Regions from separate parts of the Streptomyces sp. NPDC091280 genome, predicted to be linked through region 2. Evidence: predicted binding sites of a transcription regulator. Region 2 holds the regulator's gene; the other holds the start of a gene.
The links. Region 2 encodes HspR, which represses chaperone genes until heat shock. Its sites were predicted from a motif close to TTGAGNNNNNNNNNCTCAA; they were not measured.
Positions count from the first base shown of each region.

Region 1: the regulator HspR is predicted to act here: its motif matches at 7,656-7,674, upstream of lon (endopeptidase La).

Region 1 is NZ_JBIVUZ010000001.1:175,830-185,797, reverse strand. It holds gene ACIQPR_RS00835 (multifunctional oxoglutarate decarboxylase/oxoglutarate dehydrogenase thiamine pyrophosphate-binding subunit/dihydrolipoyllysine-residue succinyltransferase subunit) at 1-2,495, opposite strand, end outside; gene ACIQPR_RS00830 (sensor histidine kinase) at 2,777-3,883, opposite strand; gene ACIQPR_RS00825 (response regulator transcription factor) at 3,880-4,620, opposite strand; gene ACIQPR_RS00820 (spermidine synthase) at 4,734-5,411, opposite strand; gene ACIQPR_RS00815 (rhomboid-like protein) at 5,543-6,442, shown strand; gene ACIQPR_RS00810 (TIGR03086 family metal-binding protein) at 6,895-7,467, shown strand; gene lon (endopeptidase La) at 7,697-9,968, shown strand, end outside.
Region 2 is NZ_JBIVUZ010000003.1:127,869-137,836, reverse strand. It holds gene grpE (nucleotide exchange factor GrpE) at 1-437, shown strand, start outside; gene dnaJ (molecular chaperone DnaJ) at 486-1,673, shown strand; gene ACIQPR_RS10710 (heat shock protein transcriptional repressor HspR) at 1,679-2,128, shown strand; gene ACIQPR_RS10705 (fibronectin type III domain-containing protein) at 2,197-3,846, opposite strand; gene ACIQPR_RS10700 (sugar ABC transporter substrate-binding protein) at 4,143-5,249, shown strand; gene ACIQPR_RS10695 (transglutaminase domain-containing protein) at 5,271-6,113, opposite strand; gene ACIQPR_RS10690 (alpha-E domain-containing protein) at 6,121-7,053, opposite strand; gene ACIQPR_RS10685 (circularly permuted type 2 ATP-grasp protein) at 7,050-8,597, opposite strand; gene ACIQPR_RS10680 (LuxR C-terminal-related transcriptional regulator) at 8,860-9,918, shown strand; gene ACIQPR_RS10675 (helix-turn-helix transcriptional regulator) at 9,955-9,968, opposite strand, start outside.

The DNA of each region.
Region 1 (9,968 bases), on a different contig from region 2:
GTGATGTCGCCGCGACCGATGAGGGACTCGGTGTACAGCTTGCGCACCGAGCGCTTCTTGTCGATCAGGTCGTACATCAGGGGCTGGGTGAAGGCCGGGTTGTCCGACTCGTTGTGACCGCGGCGGCGGTAGCAGATGAGGTCGATCACCACGTCCTTGTTGAACGCCTGGCGGAACTCGAAGGCCAGGCGCGCGACGCGGACCACGGCCTCCGGGTCGTCGCCGTTCACGTGGAAGATCGGGGCCTCGATCATCCTCGCCACGTCCGTCGCGTACATCGACGAGCGCGAGGACTCGGGGGCCGCGGTGAAGCCGACCTGGTTGTTGATGACGATGTGGACCGTGCCGCCGGTGCGGTAGCCGCGCAGCTGCGACATGTTCAGGGTCTCGGCCACCACGCCCTGGCCCGCGAAGGCCGCGTCACCGTGCAGGGCGACCGGCAGGACCGTGAAGTCCGTGCCGCCCTTGTTGATGATGTCCTGGCGGGCGCGGACGATGCCCTCGATGATCGGGTCGACCGTCTCCAGGTGGGACGGGTTCGCCGCGAGGGTGACCTTGATCTGCTCGCCGTCCAGGCCGGTGAAGGTGCCCTGGGCGCCCAGGTGGTACTTCACGTCGCCGGAGCCGTGCATCGACTTCGGGTCGAGGTTGCCCTCGAACTCGCGGAAGATCTGGGCGTACGACTTGCCGACGATGTTCGCCAGGACGTTCAGGCGGCCTCGGTGGGCCATGCCGATGACGACCTCGTCGAGGCGCGACTCGGCCGCGCTGTCGATGACCGCGTCCAGCAGCGGGATGACCGACTCGCCGCCTTCGAGGGAGAAGCGCTTCTGGCCGACGTACTTCGTCTGGAGGAAGGTCTCGAAGGCCTCCGCCGCGTTCAGCCGGCGCAGGATGCGCAGCTGCTCCTCGCGCTCCGGCTTGGAGTGCGAGCGCTCGATGCGGTCCTGGATCCACTTGCGCTGCTTGGGGTCCTGGATGTGCATGAACTCGATGCCGGTGGTGCGGCAGTACGAGTCGCGCAGCACGCCGAGGATGTCGCGCAGCTTCATCAGGGACTTGCCGGCGAAGCCGCCGACCGCGAACTCCCGCTCCAGGTCCCACAGGGTGAGGCCGTGCTCGGTGATGTCCAGGTCGGGGTGCTTGCGCTGGCGGTACTCCAGCGGGTCGGTGTCGGCCATGACGTGGCCGCGGACCCGGTAGGAGTGGATCAGCTCGAAGACGCGGGCGGCCTTCGTCACGTCGTTGTCGTGCGACGCGTCGATGTCCTTGAGCCAGCGGACCGGCTCGTAGGGGATGCGCAGCGACTCGAAGATCTCGTCGTAGAAGCCGCTCTCGCCGAGCAGGAGGTTGGCGACGATCCGCAGGAACTCGCCGGAGGCGGCGCCCTGGATGACCCGGTGGTCGTAGGTCGACGTGAGCGTCATGACCTTCGAGATGCCGAGCTTGTTCAGGGTGTCCTGGGAGGTGCCCTGGAACTCCGCCGGGTAGTCCATCGAGCCGACGCCCATGATGACCGACTGACCGGGCATCAGACGGGGGACGGAGTGGACCGTGCCGAGGCCGCCGGGGTTGGTCAGGGAGACCGTCACGCCGGTGAAGTCGTCCATCGTCAGCTTGCCGTCGCGGGCGCGGCGGACGATGTCCTCGTAGGCCTGCCAGAACTCGAAGAAGTTCAGCGTCTCGGCCTTCTTGATGCCGGCGACGACGAGCTGGCGGTCGCCGTTGGGCTTCACCAGGTCGATGGCGAGACCGAAGTTGACGTGCTCCGGCTTGACCAGGGTCGGCTTGCCGTCCTTCTCCTGGAAGGAGTAGTTCATGGACGGCATGGCCTTGATGGCCTGCACCATCGCGTAGCCGATGAGGTGGGTGAAGGAGATCTTCCCGCCCCGGGCGCGCTTCAGGTGGTTGTTGATGACGATGCGGTTGTCGAAGAGCAGCTTGACCGGGACCGCGCGCACGGACGTGGCCGTGGGGACCTCGATCGAGGCGTTCATGTTCTTCGCGACCGCGGCGGCGGGGCCGCGCAGCGTCACGTACTCGGGACCGGCGGGTGCCTCGGTCGCGGGCGCGGCCTTCTTCGGCGCGGCGGCCGGAGCAGGAGCCGGAGCCGGTGCCGCGGCCTTCGCGGGGGCCGGGGCGGCGACGGGAGCGGGAGCCGGGGCCGGGGTGGCGGCTGCGGGCGCGGGGACCGCCGGGGCGGCGGGCGCGGCCGGGGCCACGGGTGCCGCCTGCGCCGGGGGTGTGGAGGTCCCTGCGGCCCCCGTGGCCGCAGCACCCGCCGAGGTCGAGGTCGGGGCGGCGGCCGCGCCCGGCTTGTAGTCGGCGAAGAAGTCCCACCAGGCTCGGTCTACCGAGTTCGGGTCCTGGAGGTACTGCTGATAGATCTCGTCGACGAGCCACTCGTTGGGCCCGAACGCGGCGGCGGGATTCTTACCCGCGGCTTGGTCGGACTCGGTCGAGATGGTCGAGTTACTGGGGGACTGTGACGACACGGCGGCAACCGCCCTCTTCCGCTTCACAAGGTGATGGACAGCGGGAATTAAGGCTACGCCCCCATGACGGCCAAGGTCAGGTCGGGCCGGTCCATCGTCGCGTAAGTCACACCGGAAAGTGTGTTTCAGGGCCTGAAATGGCGGGAAACAAGCGTGGTTCCGCTACAGATGGGGTGTCTCGGTGCGGACCGGGCGCACGAACGGCGCGGGCCTGTGCCTGATCACACGTGTCCGTCAGCGCGGACCGCCGTGGATCTTGGGGCTCCGGGTCGAACTTTACGTCAACTTGGCACGGATGACAGTCCCGGAAGGGTGACGATAATCCGGCAGCCACGCTCGGATTCGGCCACTCCGATCCGGCCGCCGTGCAGATCCACCGCCCAGCGGGCGATCGCCAGGCCGAGGCCCGTACCGCCGTCGCTGCCGGGCCCGTGCGGCGCGCTCACCGCTCCCCGGTTGAACCGCTCGAAGATGTGCGCCCACTGCGCCTGCGGGATGCCGGGCCCCTCGTCCAGGACCTCCAGCTCCAGCGACTCAGGCAGCGACCCGCGCCGCGCCTTGACCGTCACGCGCCCGTGCGCCGGGCTGTGCTTCACCGCGTTGTCGATGAGGTTGGCGACGACCTGGTGGATGCGCTCCGGGTCGGCGCGCGCGGTCAGCTCCGGCGGGGACACGTCCAGATGCAGATGGACGTCGGTGCGGGTGTGACTGCCCGAGCCGGACGCGATGCCCCCGCGCGCGGAGGCGACCATGTTGGCCTCCTTGAGCACGCCCGAGAGATACGGCCACACCTCGAAGCGGCGGGTCTTCAGGGGGACGACGCCGTTGTCCAGCCGGGAGAGGTCGAGCAGGGTCTCGACGAGCCGTCCGAGCCGCTCGGTCTGCTTCAGCGCCGTCCGCATGGTCTCCGGGTCGGCGGCCGAGACGCCGTCGACGACGTTCTCCAGCACGGCGCGCAGACCCGCGATGGGGGTGCGCAGCTCGTGCGAGACGTTCGCGACGAGTTCCTTGCGCTGGCGCTCCTGGGCCTCCAGCTCGTCGGCCATGACGTTGATCGTGCCGGCCAGGTCGCCCAGTTCGTCACGGCGGTTCTCGCGCACCCGGCGCGTGTAGTCGCCGCGCGAGATGGACCGAGCCACCGTGTTCATCTCGTCCAGCGGCGCGGTGAGCGAATGGGCCACGAACTGCGTTATCAGCAGTGTGGCGATCATCGAGAAGACCGTGATGAAGCGCAGCTCCGTCGCCGTGCGCATGGCGATCATCATCAGACCGGTGGTGATGAGCACCGAGATGACGACCAGCGCGCCCAGCTTGGTCTTGATCGAGAACGGGCGTACGCCGCCCCAGGGCTCCCCGGGACTCCTCCGTGACGTCGGCCCGCCGCTCATGGCGTCGGAGTCTCCAGCGCGTAGCCGACACCGTGCACCGTGCGGATCCGCTCGGCGCCGATCTTCCGGCGCAGCGCCTTGATGTGGCTGTCGACGGTGCGGGTGCCGGAGGCGTCCGCCCAGTCCCACACCTCGGCGAGCAGCTGCTCGCGCGAGAGCACGGCACGCGGGGTGTTCGCCAGGCACACCAGCAGGTCGAACTCGGTGGGCGTGAGATGGACGTCGTCGCTGCGCACCCGTACCCGGCGCTGCGCGTGGTCGATCTCCAGCTCGCCCAGGCGCAGGATGCCCGAGCGGGGGGTGGAGGCGGCCACCACGGCACGCTCCACGCGGCGCAGCAGGACGTGCACCCGCGCGGCCAGCTCCCGCATGGAGAACGGCTTGGTCATGTAGTCGTCGGCGCCGACCCCGAGCCCGACCAGCATGTCGGTCTCGTCGTCGCGCGCGGTGAGCATCAGCACCGGCACCGGACGGGCGGCCTGCACCCGGCGGCAGACCTCCAGGCCGTCGAAGCCGGGCAGCATGATGTCGAGGATCAGCAGGTCGGGCTGCCATGCCTCGGCGGTGTCGACGGCCGACGGCCCGTCGCCCGCGGTTTGCACGAGGAATCCCTCGGCACGCAAACGGGCCGCGATGGCGTCGACGATCGTCGGATCGTCCTCGACCACGAGCACCCGGCGCTGTGCGCCCGGTGTGGCCGTGGCCGTGCCGTTGTGGGAGGTGTGTGTCTGCTCCATCGCCCGCCCCTGAAGTGTGCTTTCCGGAACCAGTGGGGTGATCCCATGACTGCGCTTGACGCTTGAATGATCCGCGTCAGGCAAGCAGGGTACGGGCACGCGCAACCCCTTTGCTATCCAGGTCGGACGGCGAGGTGCACGACGTCGGGAACTCCTCGGGCAACGGGGATCTCTTCGGTACGCACCTGTTGGAACCCGGCATTCCATAAGGTTCGCTCAAATTCCGGAGAGGGCTGCGCCGACCATACGGCGAGCACCCCGCCGGGCCTCAACACCCTTGCGCAGCTTGCCAGTCCGGCCGGTGAGTAGAGGGTGTCGTTGCTGTCGGTGACGGTCCAGCCGGGCCCGTTGTCGATGTCGAGGCAGAGCGCGTCGAAAGTGGCGCATGTCTCATTGACGAATGCGACCAGGTCCGTTTTCAGAATCTCGGTCCGTGGATCGGCCAGCGCGGACGCGGAGAGCGCCGACAGCGGTCCCGAGCGGTGCCACTCGACGATCGCGCTCTCGCGCTCGACCACCGTGATCCGGCCCCAGCGCGGGTCGGCGGCGGCGTGCGCGAGCGAGAAGCCCACGCCCAACCCGCCGATCAGCACGTCGGGTTGGGGGCGCCCGTCGAGCGCGCTGTACGCGGCGTCGATCAGCAGCCGCTCCGAGCGCCCGTCCGAAGTGTCCATCAGGAAGCACCCGTTGGCGATGATCTGCAACAACTCCCCGTGCCGGCGCAGCACCACCTCGCCGTGGGGGCCCTCGCGACGGTCCAGGACGACGGGATGGTCGTACGCGGTGGTCATGTCCGCACGGTACCCGCGGACGCCTGTGAAAGCTTTCGGGTTGCTGTGAATCGGTCCTTGCGTGGCGTCGGTCATAGACAGCGACAGGTGGGACGGCGAAGTGTGGGGTGAAACGGAAGGAGTCCCGCACGGTGGAACGGACCGCGACGGCCGATACCCAGGTCTCCGCCACGCCTCCCGTCGAGGAGGACTCCACGCTGCTGGACGCGATGCCGAGACAGCGGGAAGTACCGGACACGGCAGGCGAGTTGGAGCTGCTTCCGGTGCCGTTCCCGGCTCCGGTCCAGGGTCGGGCGGCCGTGTCCGTCTCGGCGTCCACCCCCGCCGTGCCCCGGGAGTCCCGCGTCCCGGGCCTGCTGCGCCTCCTGCGCCCCTGGCGGGTGCTGCCCACGCCGACCGGAACGCCGTTCACTTTCGGTTACGGGACGGTGCTGGTCGCCACCTCGCTCGTCGCGCAGTACGCCGGTCCCACGCTGGTGGGCCGCTTGCACCAGGCCTCCAGCACCGATGTCACCCACCTGCTCCGCGACCCGTTCCTCGTGCTGGTCACCAGCGCGCTGTGGATCGTCGGCGGGGTGCTGTCGCCTTACGCGATCCTCTTCCTGCTGGTGCTGACCGCGCTGGAGCGGCGGATCGGCGGGGTGCGGGCCGCCGGGGTGTTCCTCAGCGGGCACATCCTGGCGACGCTGGCGACCGAGGGCACCGTGGGTCTCGCCGTGCTCGTGGGACACCTGCCCGACACCTCGCTGCACCGCCTCGACTACGGCATCAGCTTCGGCGTCGCCGCGAGCACGGGAGCCCTGGCGGGTCTGCTCAGGCCCTGGCTCGGGCTGCCGCTGCTCGCCCTGTTCGGCTGGAGCCTGGTCTCGGACCTGCTCGCGTTCACCGACCCCATGACGAACTGGGGCCATCTGATCTCGCTCGCGATAGGCGTCGCGACCTGGCCGCTGATACGGCGTCGGCAGCGGGCCGGCCGGATGATCCGGCTGGCTCCGGTCGAACTGCCCCGGGCCGGGACGGGCCGGGCCTGACTCCCCGCCTGTCCGGCGGGCACCACCAAGTCGCTCTTCCTGTACGGCGGTTGCTCCGCGCGTCCGGGCCGGGGGCGGGTGCGGGACGGGCATCGTGCCGGTTCCCCCGACGCCACCCCGGCCGCCGCGCCGCTCTCCTGACGGGCCTGGTGGACGAGGAGGCGCGCGGTGAGCCGCCGGCGTTGTCGCGCCGGACGGGCGCTTTCGGCGCGTGCCGCGTGCCGCATGCCGCTCGTCTTCGGCCGGGAGGTCCGGCCCGCGCCCGGAGGCCGTCGGACGGGCGGTCGTCGCCCGGCTCTGACGCCCCGCCCGGCCGGGCCGAGGAGAGCGGGCCCGAGGTCGACGTGACCGTTGGGACAGACGTCGGAGGTCTCCCGGTCGGGACAATGTCGGGCCGGGGGTGTAGCAATGGTGTCGACAGCCGAGCGCGGTCCTGGACGGGGGAGGTCCCGGTGACGGAGACGGTCGCAGTACGGCGGATCGAGCGGGCGATCACGGCAACCGGCCTTGTGGTGGCGGGAGTTGCTCAGGACCAGTGGGCGAACCCCACCCCGTGCGCGGAGTGGGACGCCCGAGCCGTCCTCAACCACATGGTGGGCGGGATGCACATCTTCGCCGCCGAACTGAACGGCACCGATCCGGGCGCCGAGCACGAGTCCGACTGGCTGGGCGGGGATCCCCGGGGCGCCTACGAGCAGGCGTCCGAGACCGACCGCGCGGCCTGGAACCGGCCCGGCGCCCTCGATACCGTCGTCCACATCTCGCTCGGTGCGCTGCCCGGCCCGACGGCCGCGCTGATCCACTTCACGGAGGTCTGCGTCCACGGCGTGGACCTGGCGGTCGCGACGGGCCGACAGGCTCTGGTGGACGAGGACCTGTGCGGGGAACTGCTCGCGGTGATGCACGGCCTGGGCGGTTTCGACGCGTACCGCGTGCCGGGCGTCTTCGGCCCCGAGGTCCGGCCCGCGCCCGGAGCGGCCCCGCACGCGCGGTTGCTGGCCTACCTGGGCCGTACGGTCGCCTGATCCGGCCGCTTCGTCCGAGGCGCGCGGTCGAGCATCTCGGAGGGGGAGCGGGAGCGGGAGCGCGCGCGGGTGGCCGGGTCCCGGGAAGCACCCGCCCGGTCTCCGTGTTGACCTGCATGGACGGAGGCCCCTTTCGCCGATCGCTCACGGCGAACAAGCGGTGGGGAACAATCGAAGGCGCTCAAGCATTGAGTCGGCATAGCTCAACTTGACTGCCTAAGGGGAGATCATGGCTTCGACGTCCACACCGCTCACCCTGCCCGTGCTGCCGCTCGACGACGAGGTCGTGCTGCCCGGAATGGTGGTTCCGCTGGACCTGAACGACACCGATGTACGCGCCGCCGTGGAGGCCGCCCAGGCCGCCGCGCGGACCGAGCCCGGGAAACCCAAGGTCCTGCTGGTGCCACGCATCGACGGGACATACGCGAGCACGGGTGTGCTGGGCACCGTGGAGCAGGTCGGCCGGCTGGCCGACGGCGACCCGGGCGCGCTGATCCGCGGCCGTAGCCGCGTGCGCATCGGCGCGGGCACCACCGGCCCCGGTGCCGCGCTCTGGGTCGAGGGCACCGCGCTCGACGAGAACCTGCCCGAGCCCTTGCCCGGCTCTGTCTCCGAGCTGGTGAAGGAGTACAAGGCGCTGGCCACGGCATGGCTGCGCAAGCGCGGGGCCTGGCAGGTCGTGGACCGCGTGCAGGCCATCGACGACGTGTCCACGCTCGCCGACAATTCCGGTTACTCGCCCTTCCTGACCACCGAACAGAAGATCGAGCTGCTGGAGACCGCCGACCCGGTGGCCCGGCTGAAGCTCGCCACCCAGCAGCTGCGCGACCACCTCGCCGAGCAGGACGTCGCCGAGACCATCGCCAAGGACGTGCAGGAAGGCGTCGACAAGCAGCAGCGCGAGTTCCTGCTGCGCCGCCAGCTCGAAGCCGTCCGCAAGGAGCTGCGCGAGCTGAACGGCGACTCCGCCAAGGACGGCGAGGAGTCCGACGACTACCGCGCCCGCGTCGAGGCCGCCGACCTTCCCGAGAAGGTCCGCGAGGCCGCCCTCAAGGAGGTCGACAAGCTGGAGCGCTCCTCCGACCAGTCGCCCGAGGGCTCGTGGATCCGTACCTGGCTGGACACCGTCCTCGAACTCCCGTGGAACGAGCGGACCGAGGACGAGTACGACATCCGGGGCGCCAAGGCGGTCCTCGACGCGGAGCACGCCGGTCTGGAGGACGTGAAGGCGCGCATCACCGAGTACCTGGCCGTGCGCAAGCGCCGCAGCGAGCGCGGGCTCGGTGTGGTCGGCGGGCGGCGCGGCGGTGCCGTGCTGGCCCTGGTCGGTCCGCCCGGCGTCGGCAAGACCTCGCTCGGCGAGTCCGTCGCGCACGCCATGGGACGGAAGTTCGTGCGGGTCGCGCTCGGCGGGGTCCGGGACGAGGCCGAGATCCGGGGCCACCGGCGTACGTACGTCGGCGCGCTGCCCGGCCGTGTCGTCCGCGCCATCAAGGAGGCCGGGTCCATGAACCCGGTCGTCCTGCTCGACGAGATCGACAAGGTGGGGTCCGACTACCGGGGCGACCCGGCCGCCGCGCTCCTCGAAGTGCTCGACCCCGCGCAGAACCACACCTTCCGTGACCACTACCTGGAGGTCGAACTCGACCTGAGCGACGTGGTGTTCCTGGCGACGGCCAACGTGCTCGAAGCCATCCCGGAGGCGCTGCTCGACCGGATGGAACTGGTCCGGCTGGACGGCTACACCGAGGACGAGAAGGTCGTCATCGCCCGTGACCACCTGCTCCCGCGCCAGCTGGAGCGGGCCGGCCTCAAGGACGACGAGGTCGTCATCGACGAGAGCGCCCTGCGCAAGCTGGCCGGCGAGTACACCCGCGAGGCCGGTGTCCGCACCCTGGAGCGGTCGGTCGCCCGGCTGCTGCGCAAGATCGCGGCGCAGCACGAACTGGGCGAGCGGGAGCTGCCGTTCACCGTCACGGACGCCGATCTGCGCGGTCTGATCGGGCGCCCGCACCACGTGCCCGAGTCCGCCCAGGACCCGGCCGAGCGCCGTACGGCCGTGCCCGGTGTCGCCACCGGACTCGCGGTCACCGGCGCCGGAGGTGACGTCCTCTACGTCGAGGCGTCGCTCGCCGACCCGGAGACCGGCGCGGCCGGTCTGACCCTGACCGGCCAGCTCGGTGACGTGATGAAGGAGAGCGCGCAGATCGCCCTGTCGTTCCTGCGCTCGCACGGCGCCGAACTGGAGCTGCCCGTCGCCGACTTGAAGGACCGGGGCGTGCACATCCACTTCCCGGCGGGCTCGGTGCCCAAGGACGGCCCGAGCGCGGGTGTCACGATGACGACGGCCCTCGCGTCGCTGCTCAGCGGCCGGCTGGTCCGTACGGACGTGGCGATGACCGGTGAGGTCTCGCTGACCGGCCGGGTGCTGCCGATCGGCGGGGTGAAGCAGAAGCTGCTCGCCGCGCACCAGGCGGGCGTCACCACGGTGATCATCCCGA
Region 2 (9,968 bases):
TCCAGAACTACCGCCGCCGGGTCGAGCGGGACCGGGTCACGGTCAAGGAGATCGCCGTCGCGAACCTCCTGACCGAGCTGATGCCCACCCTCGACGACATCGGCCGCGCGCGGGAACACGGGGAACTCGTCGGCGGTTTCAAGTCCGTGGCGGAGTCGTTGGAGACCGTCGCCGCGAAGATGGGACTGCAACAGTTCGGCAAGGAGGGCGAGCCCTTCGACCCGACCATCCACGAGGCCCTGATGCACTCGTACGCGCCGGACGTCACCGAGACGACCTGCGTGGCGATCCTCCAGCCCGGGTATCGCATCGGCGAGCGCACCATCCGCCCCGCGCGGGTGGCCGTGGCCGAACCGCAGCCCGGAGCGCAGGCGGTCAAGGCCGAGGACGAGTCCGAGGCCGGCGACGAGAAGGACAACGGCCCTGAGGAGGGCTGACGCACACACCGGGCGGACGGACACCGGGCGGAAGGAGGGACGTCGAGGATGAGCACCAAGGACTTCATCGAGAAGGACTACTACAAGGTCCTCGGCGTGCCCAAGGACGCCACCGAGGCCGAGATCAAGAAGGCGTACCGGAAGCTCGCCCGCGAGTTCCACCCGGACGCCAACAAGGGCAACGCCAAGGCCGAGGAGCGCTTCAAGGAGATCTCCGAGGCCAACGACATCCTCGGTGACCCCAAGAAGCGCAAGGAGTACGACGACGCCCGCGCGCTCTTCGGCAACGGCGGTTTCCGTCCGGGGCCGGGCGGCGCGGGCGGCGGCAACTTCAACTTCGACCTGGGCGACCTCTTCGGAGGCGGCGCGCAGAGCGGTGGCGCCGGGGGGCCCGGCGGTTTCGGCGGCGGGATCGGGGACGTGTTCGGCGGCTTGTTCAACCGGGGCGGCGCCGGTACGACCCGTACCCAGCCCAGGCGCGGCCAGGACATCGAGTCCGAGGTGACGCTCAGCTTCACCGAGGCCATCGAAGGGGCCACGGTCCCGCTGCGGATGTCCTCGCAGCAGCCCTGCAAGGCCTGTTCGGGCACCGGCGACAAGAACGGCACACCGCGCGTGTGCCCGACCTGCGTCGGCACCGGCCAGGTGGCGCGCGGCTCCGGCGGCGGCTTCTCGCTGACGGACCCGTGCCCGGACTGCAAGGGCCGGGGCCTGATCGCCGAGCACCCGTGCGCCGAGTGCAAGGGCAGCGGGCGCGCCAAGTCGTCGCGGACCATGCAGGTCCGGATCCCCGCGGGGGTCACCGACGGCCAGCGCATCCGGCTGCGCGGCAAGGGCGCGCCGGGTGAGCGGGGCGGCCCCTCGGGCGACCTGTACGTCATGGTGCACGTCGACGCGCACCCCGTGTTCGGGCGCAAGGACGACAACCTCACGGTGACGGTCCCGGTGACGTTCACCGAGGCGGCGCTGGGCGGCGAGGTCAGGGTGCCCACCCTGGGCGGACCCCCGGTGACGCTGAAGCTGCCGCCGGGCACGCCCAACGGCCGCACCATGCGGGCCCGCGGCAAGGGCGCCTTCCGCAAGGACGGCACCCGGGGTGACCTCCTTGTGACCGTGGAGGTGAGTGTCCCCAAGGACGTCACGGGGAATGCTCGTGACGCGCTTGAGGCATACAGAGAGGCGACCGCGGGCGAGGACCCGCGGGCGGAGCTGTTCCAGGCCGCGAAGGGAGCATGAGAGTGATGGACGGCCGTCGACGCAACCCGTACGAGCTGACCGAGGAGACCCCGGTCTACGTCATCTCGGTGGCGGCCCAGCTCTCCGGCCTGCACCCGCAGACGCTGCGCCAGTACGACCGCCTCGGCCTGGTCTCCCCGGACCGCACGGCCGGGCGCGGCCGGCGCTACTCGGCCCGCGACATCGAACTGCTGCGCACCGTCCAGCAGTTGTCGCAGACCGAGGGCATCAACCTGGCGGGCATCAAGCGCATCATCGAGCTGGAGAACCAGGTCGTGGCGCTCCAGCAGCGCGTCGCCGAACTCCAGGCGGCGGTCGACGGAGCGGCGGCGGCGATCCAGCAGCGCGAGGCCGCCGTGCACGCCTCCTACCGCCGGGACCTGGTTCCGTACCAGGAGGTCCAGCAGACCAGCGCGCTGGTGGTGTGGCGGCCCAAGCGACAGTCCTCGGACTGACGCGCACGTGCCCGGAAGGGGCCCGGAGGTTCTGCCTCCGGGCCCCTTCGCGTGTCACCTGCCGCGTGTCACCGGCCGACGAAGAACTCCAGCGAGGAACTCTGCTCGCCCTGCCGCCCGTAGGCGTCCACGGAGTACACCGTCACCGTGCAGGGGCCGTTGTAGGGCGGGGTCCAGCTGATGTCGCCCGTCGTGGACAGCTTGGTGCCGCTGCTGCCGCAGGCGCCGCCGATCTCCCAGGAGTAGCCCTGGAGACCCCGTTCCTCGTCACCCGCGCCGGGCGCGGCCGTCACCCTGATCGCGGACCGTGCGGGCATCCCGGGCGACACCAGCGTCAGGCGGGGTGCGGCGGGGCCGGTCGCGGTGGCCGCGGTGGTCCGTGTGACGGTGAGTTGTGCCGAGGGCGCCGACTCGGCGCCGGTGGCGTCCACGGCGGCGACGTAGTAGAACGACGTGCGCCGTGGGGCCGTGGTGTCCTCGTACGAGGCGCTGGTGGTGCTGCCCAGGAGCGTCCAGCCGCCGTACAGCCAGGTGCGGCGGTAGACGTGGTAGCTCGTCGCGCCGTCCGCCCCGGTCCAGGTGAGGCCGGTGGAGGCGTCGGCGGGCGTGCCCGTCAGCGCGGTGGGGGCGGCCACGGCGGAGGCCGCGGGGCGGGTGGCGGTGACGACGGCCGTGAGCGGGGAGACGTTCCCGGCGGTGTCCACCGCGCCGACGCGGTAGGTGTAGGGCACGCCGACCTCGGCACCGATGTCCGTGTAGTCCGTGGCCTGGGCGATGTACTCCGGGTCCAGCGGCTCCCCGTTGCGCGTCCTCTCCACGACGTAGTGGTCGAGGTCGCTCGCCGAAGAGGCGGTCCAGGTCACGACGTTGCCCGCGGTGCTGCCCCGCACGGCCACGCCGGTGACCTGGCCCGGAGCCGTGCGGTCGGCGGTCGTCACGCCCTGGTCGGCCGAGCCCGGCGAGGCGTTGCCCGCCTTGTCGGTGGCGCGGACCTCGTAGTAGTACGTCCGGCCGTCCGCGGGCAGGGCGGTGTCGGTGTACGACGTCGACGTGGTGGTCTTCAGCGGGGTGCCGCCGAAGGACGTGCCCTTGAGGCGCCGGTAGACCCGGTAGCTCCCGAGGTCCAGCTCCTTGTTCTTCGACCAGCTGAGCTTGGCGCGGCCGGCCGTGGCGTCGTAGGAGACAGCGGTGCCCGTCGGGGCGAGGGGGGCGACCTTGTCCACGGTCGCCGAGGTCCGGGGGGTGTACGTGAACTTCACGTTCGCCCGGCCGGTCCAGTTGACGTAGTCCACGCGGACGGTGTGTCTGCCCTTGGGGACGGTGACGTCGACCGTCTTCTTCGCCGTGGTCGAGACGTTCTTCCACAGGTCGACCTTGCGGCTGCCGTCGAGGTAGACCCGGATGCCGTCCTGGGCGGCGGCGGCGAAGGAGAAGGGGCCGCCGGAGCCGAAGTCGCGGGTCACGGACCAGCGGACGGCGAAGTTGTCCTTCGGGAGACCGGTGGCCGGGGCGCCCGTGCCCCAGTTCTCGTCGATCGTGGTGTCGCAGTCCGTCTTCTTCGCGCTCCCCGAGAACGTGGTGTTCGCGAAGAACTGCCGCTTGTGGACGGGGGAGGCGCAGTCGGCCGCGGCGGAGGCGGAACTCGTCGCGCCGGCGAGCAGGCCGCCCGCGACGGAGAGGGCGACGGCGGTGGCCGTCGCGAGTCTGGCTGGGTTCATGCGTTCCTCTGTCGGATCGGTTCGGGCGGCGCATGGCCGCCGATGATCACGACTCGCGAAGAACGGACTTGGTTGTGCCGATCTTTGCCGTCTCCTGAACTCCCGTTGAGTGCAGGGTCCGTAAAGAGCGTTTGGATGGGGTTCCGCAACGTCTCCACATACCGAACGGAACGTGGTGTTGCCATCTCGTTAAGTAGTTCCGCTTGACGCCGGTGGCCGCAGCCGCGTTGGCTTTTCAGTCACCTGGGTTGCAATGCTGCACCCACGTCCGGACGGCACCAGAAGTGAGCAACCCAATGCGTCGTATCGCCATATCCGTGGCCGCGTCCTCGCTGGCCCTCCCCCTGGCCGCCTGTGGCGTGCTCAACTCGTCGGGGAGCAGCTCGGACGCCACCCCGGCCAAGGGCAACGACATCACGGTGGGCGTGCTGATGCCGGAGAAGACGAACACGCGGTACGCCGAGTTCGACTTCCCGATCATCAAGTCGACGGTGAGCGAACTCACCGACAAGAAGGGCAAGGCCGAGTACCAGAACGCGGGCGGTGTCGCGGACGTCCAGGACAAGCAGATGCAGAAGATGATCGACCAGAAGGTCGACATCATCATCCTCGACGCCGTCGACTCGCACCTCATCCAGCCGATGGTGAAGAAGGCCAAGGCCGCCGGCATCCCGGTCATCGCCTACGACCGCCTGGCCGAGGGGCCGATCGACGCGTACGTCTCCTTCGACGGCGAACTCGTCGGCGAGGTGCAGGGCCGCTCGCTGGTCGAGGCGCTCGGCAGCAACGTGGACACCTCCGACAAGGTCGTCATGATCAACGGCTCGCCGACCGACCCCAACGCGGGGGTGTTCAAGCAGGGGGCGCTGTCCGAGCTCCAGGGCAAGGTGACGGTCGCCGCCAGCTACAACACCAAGGCGTGGGACCCGGACATCGCCAAGCAGGAGATGACCGAGGCGATCGGCAAGCTCGGCAAGGACAACATCGCCGCGGTGTACTCCGCCAACGACGCGATGGCCGGCGGCATCATCGAGGCCCTGAAGGCCGCGGGCGTGACGAAGATGCCGCCCGTCACCGGGCAGGACGCCGAACTCCCCGCCGTGCAGCGGATCGTGACCGGCGAGCAGTACATGAGTGTCTACAAGCCCTACCCCGACCTGGCCGAGGCCGCCGCGAAGATCGCGGTCGCCAAGGTGCAGGGCAGGGACATCGAGTTCGACGCCCTCACCCGTGACTCGGTGGACAGCCCCACCAACAAGAAGATCCCCTCGCAGCTGGTGTCCGTGGTCGCGCTGACGAAGGACAACATCAAGTCGACGGTGGTCGCGGACGGGATCTACAAGATCTCCGACATCTGCACCAGCAAGTACAAGGCGGCGTGCGACGCGGCCGGCCTGAAGTAGCGGGGCCGGCCGGCACGGAGTTCACGCCACCCGCGTGAACTCCACCGTCACCTCCGGCGGCCCGCCGGCCACCCCCCGGTAGATGCCCTTGTGCGGGGTCACGTCGTCGTAGTCCCGCCCCCGCCCGACCACCACATGCGACTCGTCCGGCCGTGTCCGGTTCGTCGGGTCGTAGCCGCACCAGTCGCCCGCCCAGTACTCGATCCAGGCATGGCTCTGCCCGGCCACCGGGCGGTGCAGCTCCGCCTCCCGCTCCGGGTGGAGGTAGCCGGAGACATAGCGGGTGGGCAGGCCGAGGCCCCGCAGCAGGGCGATGGTGACGTGCGCGATGTCCTGGCAGACCCCGGCGCCCTGTTCCCAGGCCTCGGCGGCGGAGGTGTTCACCCCGGTGACGCCGGGGAGGTAGGCGACCCGGTCGGCGACCAGCGCGGAGACGGCCTCCGCGGTCCCGTGCGGGTCGAGGCCCGCGGCGGCCTTCCGCGCCTTCTTCAGCAGCTTCGGCGGGACGGTCGTCCGGACGGTGGGGCCGATGAACTCCAACAGCCGGGAGTTCGTGGTCCGTTCGGTCACCTCCTGCCAGCTCGGCGCGGGGCCGAGCGCGTCCGGCGGGGAGGTCTCGACCAGGCTGGACGCGGTGATCGTGAGGTCGGCGTGCGGGTCCATGAGGTCGAAGCCGGTGACCTGGGTGCCCCAGTAGTCCCAGTACGACCAGGTGGGCGCGGTCGGGTTGACGGTGACGCGCGCGTCCAGCGTGGTCTGGCCGGGGAGCGTCAGCGGGGTCATCCGCACCTCGTTGTGGGAGGAGACGGCGGCCTGGGCGTACGAGACGCGGGTGATGTGGCGGATGCGCAGTCTGCGGGGCAGGGTCATCTCAGGCTCCTTCCTGGGCCCACTCGACGTGGCCCTGGTACGGGAAGAACAGTTCGGCGACCGCCTCCGCCGAGTCCATGCAGGCGTGCTGCAAGTCCTTGAGGAGGGCGGGGAGTTGTTCCTCCAGGGCGGGTGAGTCCAGATATTCGAGGCGGGTGCGGAGCCGGCCGATGGGCCGGCGCGCGGGGTCCTGGCGCGGGCGGCCGAGCGCGGTGAGGCACTCCTCGGCGGTGGTCAGCGCGTGCAGTGCGGAGCGGGGGAAGTCCCGGTCCAGGAGCAGGAATTCGGCCACGCGCGGGGTGTCGCCGAAGCCGCCGTAGACCCGCGCGTACGCCTCGTCGGCGCCGCTCGCGCTGAGCAGCGTCGGCCAGTCGGGCGCGTGCGCCGCGTCCAGCACCCGTACGGACAGCAGACGTACGGTCATGTCCACCCGCTCAAGGCTCCGGCCCAGGACGACGAAGCGCCAGCTGTCGTCGCGGCTCATCGTGGAGTCGGCCAGGCCGAAGAACAACGCGGCACGTCTGCGCACGAGTTCGAGATAGGCGTAGGGGCCGGTACGGCGGGCCGCCAGTCGCTGGTCGGCCAGCGCGTGCCAGGTGGAGTTGAGGCACTCCCACATCTCGGAGGAGACCGCCTCGCGGGCGCTGCGGGCGTTCAACCGGGCGGCGCCCAGGGCGCCTTCGATGGAGCACGTGGAGCGGGCGTCGAAGGCGAGCTGGTCCAGCACCTGCTGCATGTCGACGCGTTGACCGCCCGCGTCGACCCCGAGGATCGCGTACAGCGAACGGCAGGCCGCGTCCTCGTCGCGCCAGGGGTCCTCAAGGAGGCGGTGCAGATAGGCGTCCAGAATGCGGCCGGTGGCGTCCGCGCGCTCGACGTAACGGCCCGTCCACGTCAGGGCCTCGGCTATCCGGGAGAGGATCACGTCGTTCACTGCTGCTGCGCCCCTTCCTGTACGACCGCGGGGTTGCCGTCGGGGCCGAGCTGGCGCGGGGCCACCTCGGGGGGTGTGCCGTCCGGGGTGAGCGGCTCGGGCTGGTGGGTGGGGCCCTCGGCGAGCACCCAGGTGTCCTTGGAGCCGCCGCCCTGGCTGGAGTTGACGATCAGGTTGCCCTCCTGGAGGGCGACCCGGGTGAGGCCGCCGGGCAGCACCCAGATGTCGCTGCCGTCGTTCACGGCGAACGGGCGGAGGTCGATGTGGCGCGGTGCCATGCGTTCACCCGCGAGGGTGGGGGAGGTGGACAGGGCGACGGGCCGCTGGGCGATCCAGCCGCGCGGGTCGGCGGCGACGGCTTTGCGAGTGCGTTCGAGGGTCTTCGCGTCGGCCTTGGGTCCGATGACGATGCCCTGCCCGCCCGCGCCGTCCACCGGCTTGATCACCAGGTGCTCGATCTGGTCGAGGACGGCTTCCAACTGCCCCGGCTCGTCGGGGCGGTAGGACTCCACGTTGGGGAGAATCGGTTCCTCGGAGAGGTAGTAGCGGATGAGGTCGGGGACGTAGGTGTAGAGGAGTTTGTCGTCCGCGATGCCGTTGCCGACCGCGTTCGCGAGTGTGACGTTCCCGGCCTGGGCGGCGTTCATGACCCCCGGACAGCCGATCACCGAGTCGGGGCGGAAGTGCAGCGGGTCGAGGAAGTCGTCGTCCAGGCGCCGGTATACGACATGGACGGGCACCTCGCCGCGGGTGGTGCGCATCCACACCCGGTTGTTGCGGCAGACCAGGTCGTGGCCCTCCACCAGTTGCACGCCCATCAGCCGTGCCAGCAGGGCGTGTTCGAAGTAGGCGGCGTTGTTGGGGCCCGGGGTGAGGACCACCACCCTGGGGTCCGTCGTCCCGGCGGGCGCGGCGGCCCGCAGCGCGGCCAGCAGCCGTCCCGCGTAGCCGTCGACCGGCACCACGTGCTGCTCGGCGAAGAGCGACGGGAAGATCCGGGTCATCGCCCGCCGGTTCTCGATGACGTACGACACCCCGCTGGGGACCCGCACGTTGTCCTCCAGGACCCGGAACTCCCCGGCCTCGTCCCGCACCAGGTCGATGCCGGCGACATGGATGCGGACCCCGCCCGGTGGCTCGACGCCCTGCGCGGCCCGGTGGAAATGGGCCGAGTTGAGGAGCAGCCGCCAGGGCACGACCCCGTCCTCGAAGGCCCGGCAGTGCGAGTAGGCGTCGGAGAGATAGGCCTCAAGGGCCCGCACCCGCTGTGCCACCCCGCGCTGGACGAGGTCCCACTCCAGCGCGTCGATGATCCTCGGCACCAGGTCCAGCGGCCAGGGCCGTTCCTCGCCCGCGAAGGCGTAGGTGACCCCCCGGTCGGTGAACGCGCGGGCCATCTGGTCCGCGCGGAAGCGCAGTTCACTCGGCTCGATCGGCTGGAGTGCCGCCAGTACCGGCTCGTAGGCGGTTCTGACCTCACCCGGCCGCACAAACATCTCGTCCCACGCATCGGCCAATGCGTACGCGTCAAATATGTCCGCCATGAGGGGACGTTAGAGGCGTTACGTAACACGACGGTCTCTGAGTGATTTCCGGCAGCTCACGCGGAAAGTGATACGACGACGGATCGGACGGAAGCGGGCGGGTACCCCCCAGCTTGTTGCAAGGTGGCGCGCGGAGGTGGGGAGATACTTATTGATATCGGTGGTTTTCGGGGCTCGTTCGAGGGGGAGCCGTGTTGCGGAGCAGGTCGGGGCCGCGCATAGTTGCGCTGCAAAGAGCCGGGAACCGGGGGTGGGATGGGCGATGGCCGGGCACGGGACGGACGAGCATCCACACGGTGCTGACCGGCTCTGCGACGCCGGGGACCTGGTGTACTCCCGGGCCGTACTGCGGGGCCGGGTACCGCGCACGGACGCCGGACCGGTGCCGTGCCTGCTGGAGCTCGCCCTCCTCCACCCGGACCCCGACGACATGGACTGGCTGGTGCCGACCTCCCCGCAGGAGGTCATGACCCGGCTGCTGCGCGGGGTCTACGACCAGGTCAGCGAGAGCCACCGGAGGGTGGGCTCGGCGGTCGACGCCTTCGAGCGGTACGCCGGGCTCGGCCGCCGCGTCGAGGCGTCCGCGACGGCGTCGGGGTCCCTGGAGGGCGCCGCGATCCGTGTCCTGGACGGGCTCGCCCGCATCCAGGCCGCGATGGACGACGCGACCGAGGCCTGCACCGGCGAGGTCCTCACCGTCCAGCCCGGCGGCATCCGTCGCGAACCGGAACTCACCGAGGGCCTGCACCGCGCGCTGGCGCTGCGCTCGCGCGGGGTGCGGATGCGCGACCTGTACACCCACGTCGCCCGGCACGGCCAAGGCCTGCTGAACTACCTGGAGTTGATGGGCGACGCGGTCGAGGCCCGCACCCTCGACGAGGTCGTCGACCGCCTCATCCTCTTCGACCGCACGGTCGCCTTCATCCCGGCCAGCGCCGACCACACGATGGCCCTCGAACTGCGCCACCCGGCGCTGATCGACTACTTCGTCACCGTCTTCGACCGCCTGTGGCGGCTGGCGATCCCCGTCGCCGCGCCACTGCCCGACACCGGCATCGAGGGCATCTCGCACCGCGAGCAGTCCATCGCGGCCCTGCTCGCGGAGGGCCACCAGGACGCGGTGATCGCGGAACGGCTCGGCATAAGCGTCCGCACCTGCCGCGCCCACATCGCCCGGCTCTCGGAGACACTCGGCGCGGCCAGCCGCACCCAGCTCGGCGTCCGCATCGCCCAGGCGGGCCTGGACGGCGCCGCCTCCCGGATCCCGGACGTCCCGGCCCAGCTCACCCCCGCCGACCAGGAATCCCCGACCGTGCGCTGAGCCGGCCGACGCGCTCGGCGGACTGCCGCGGTGGGGTCAGGGTTCCTGCT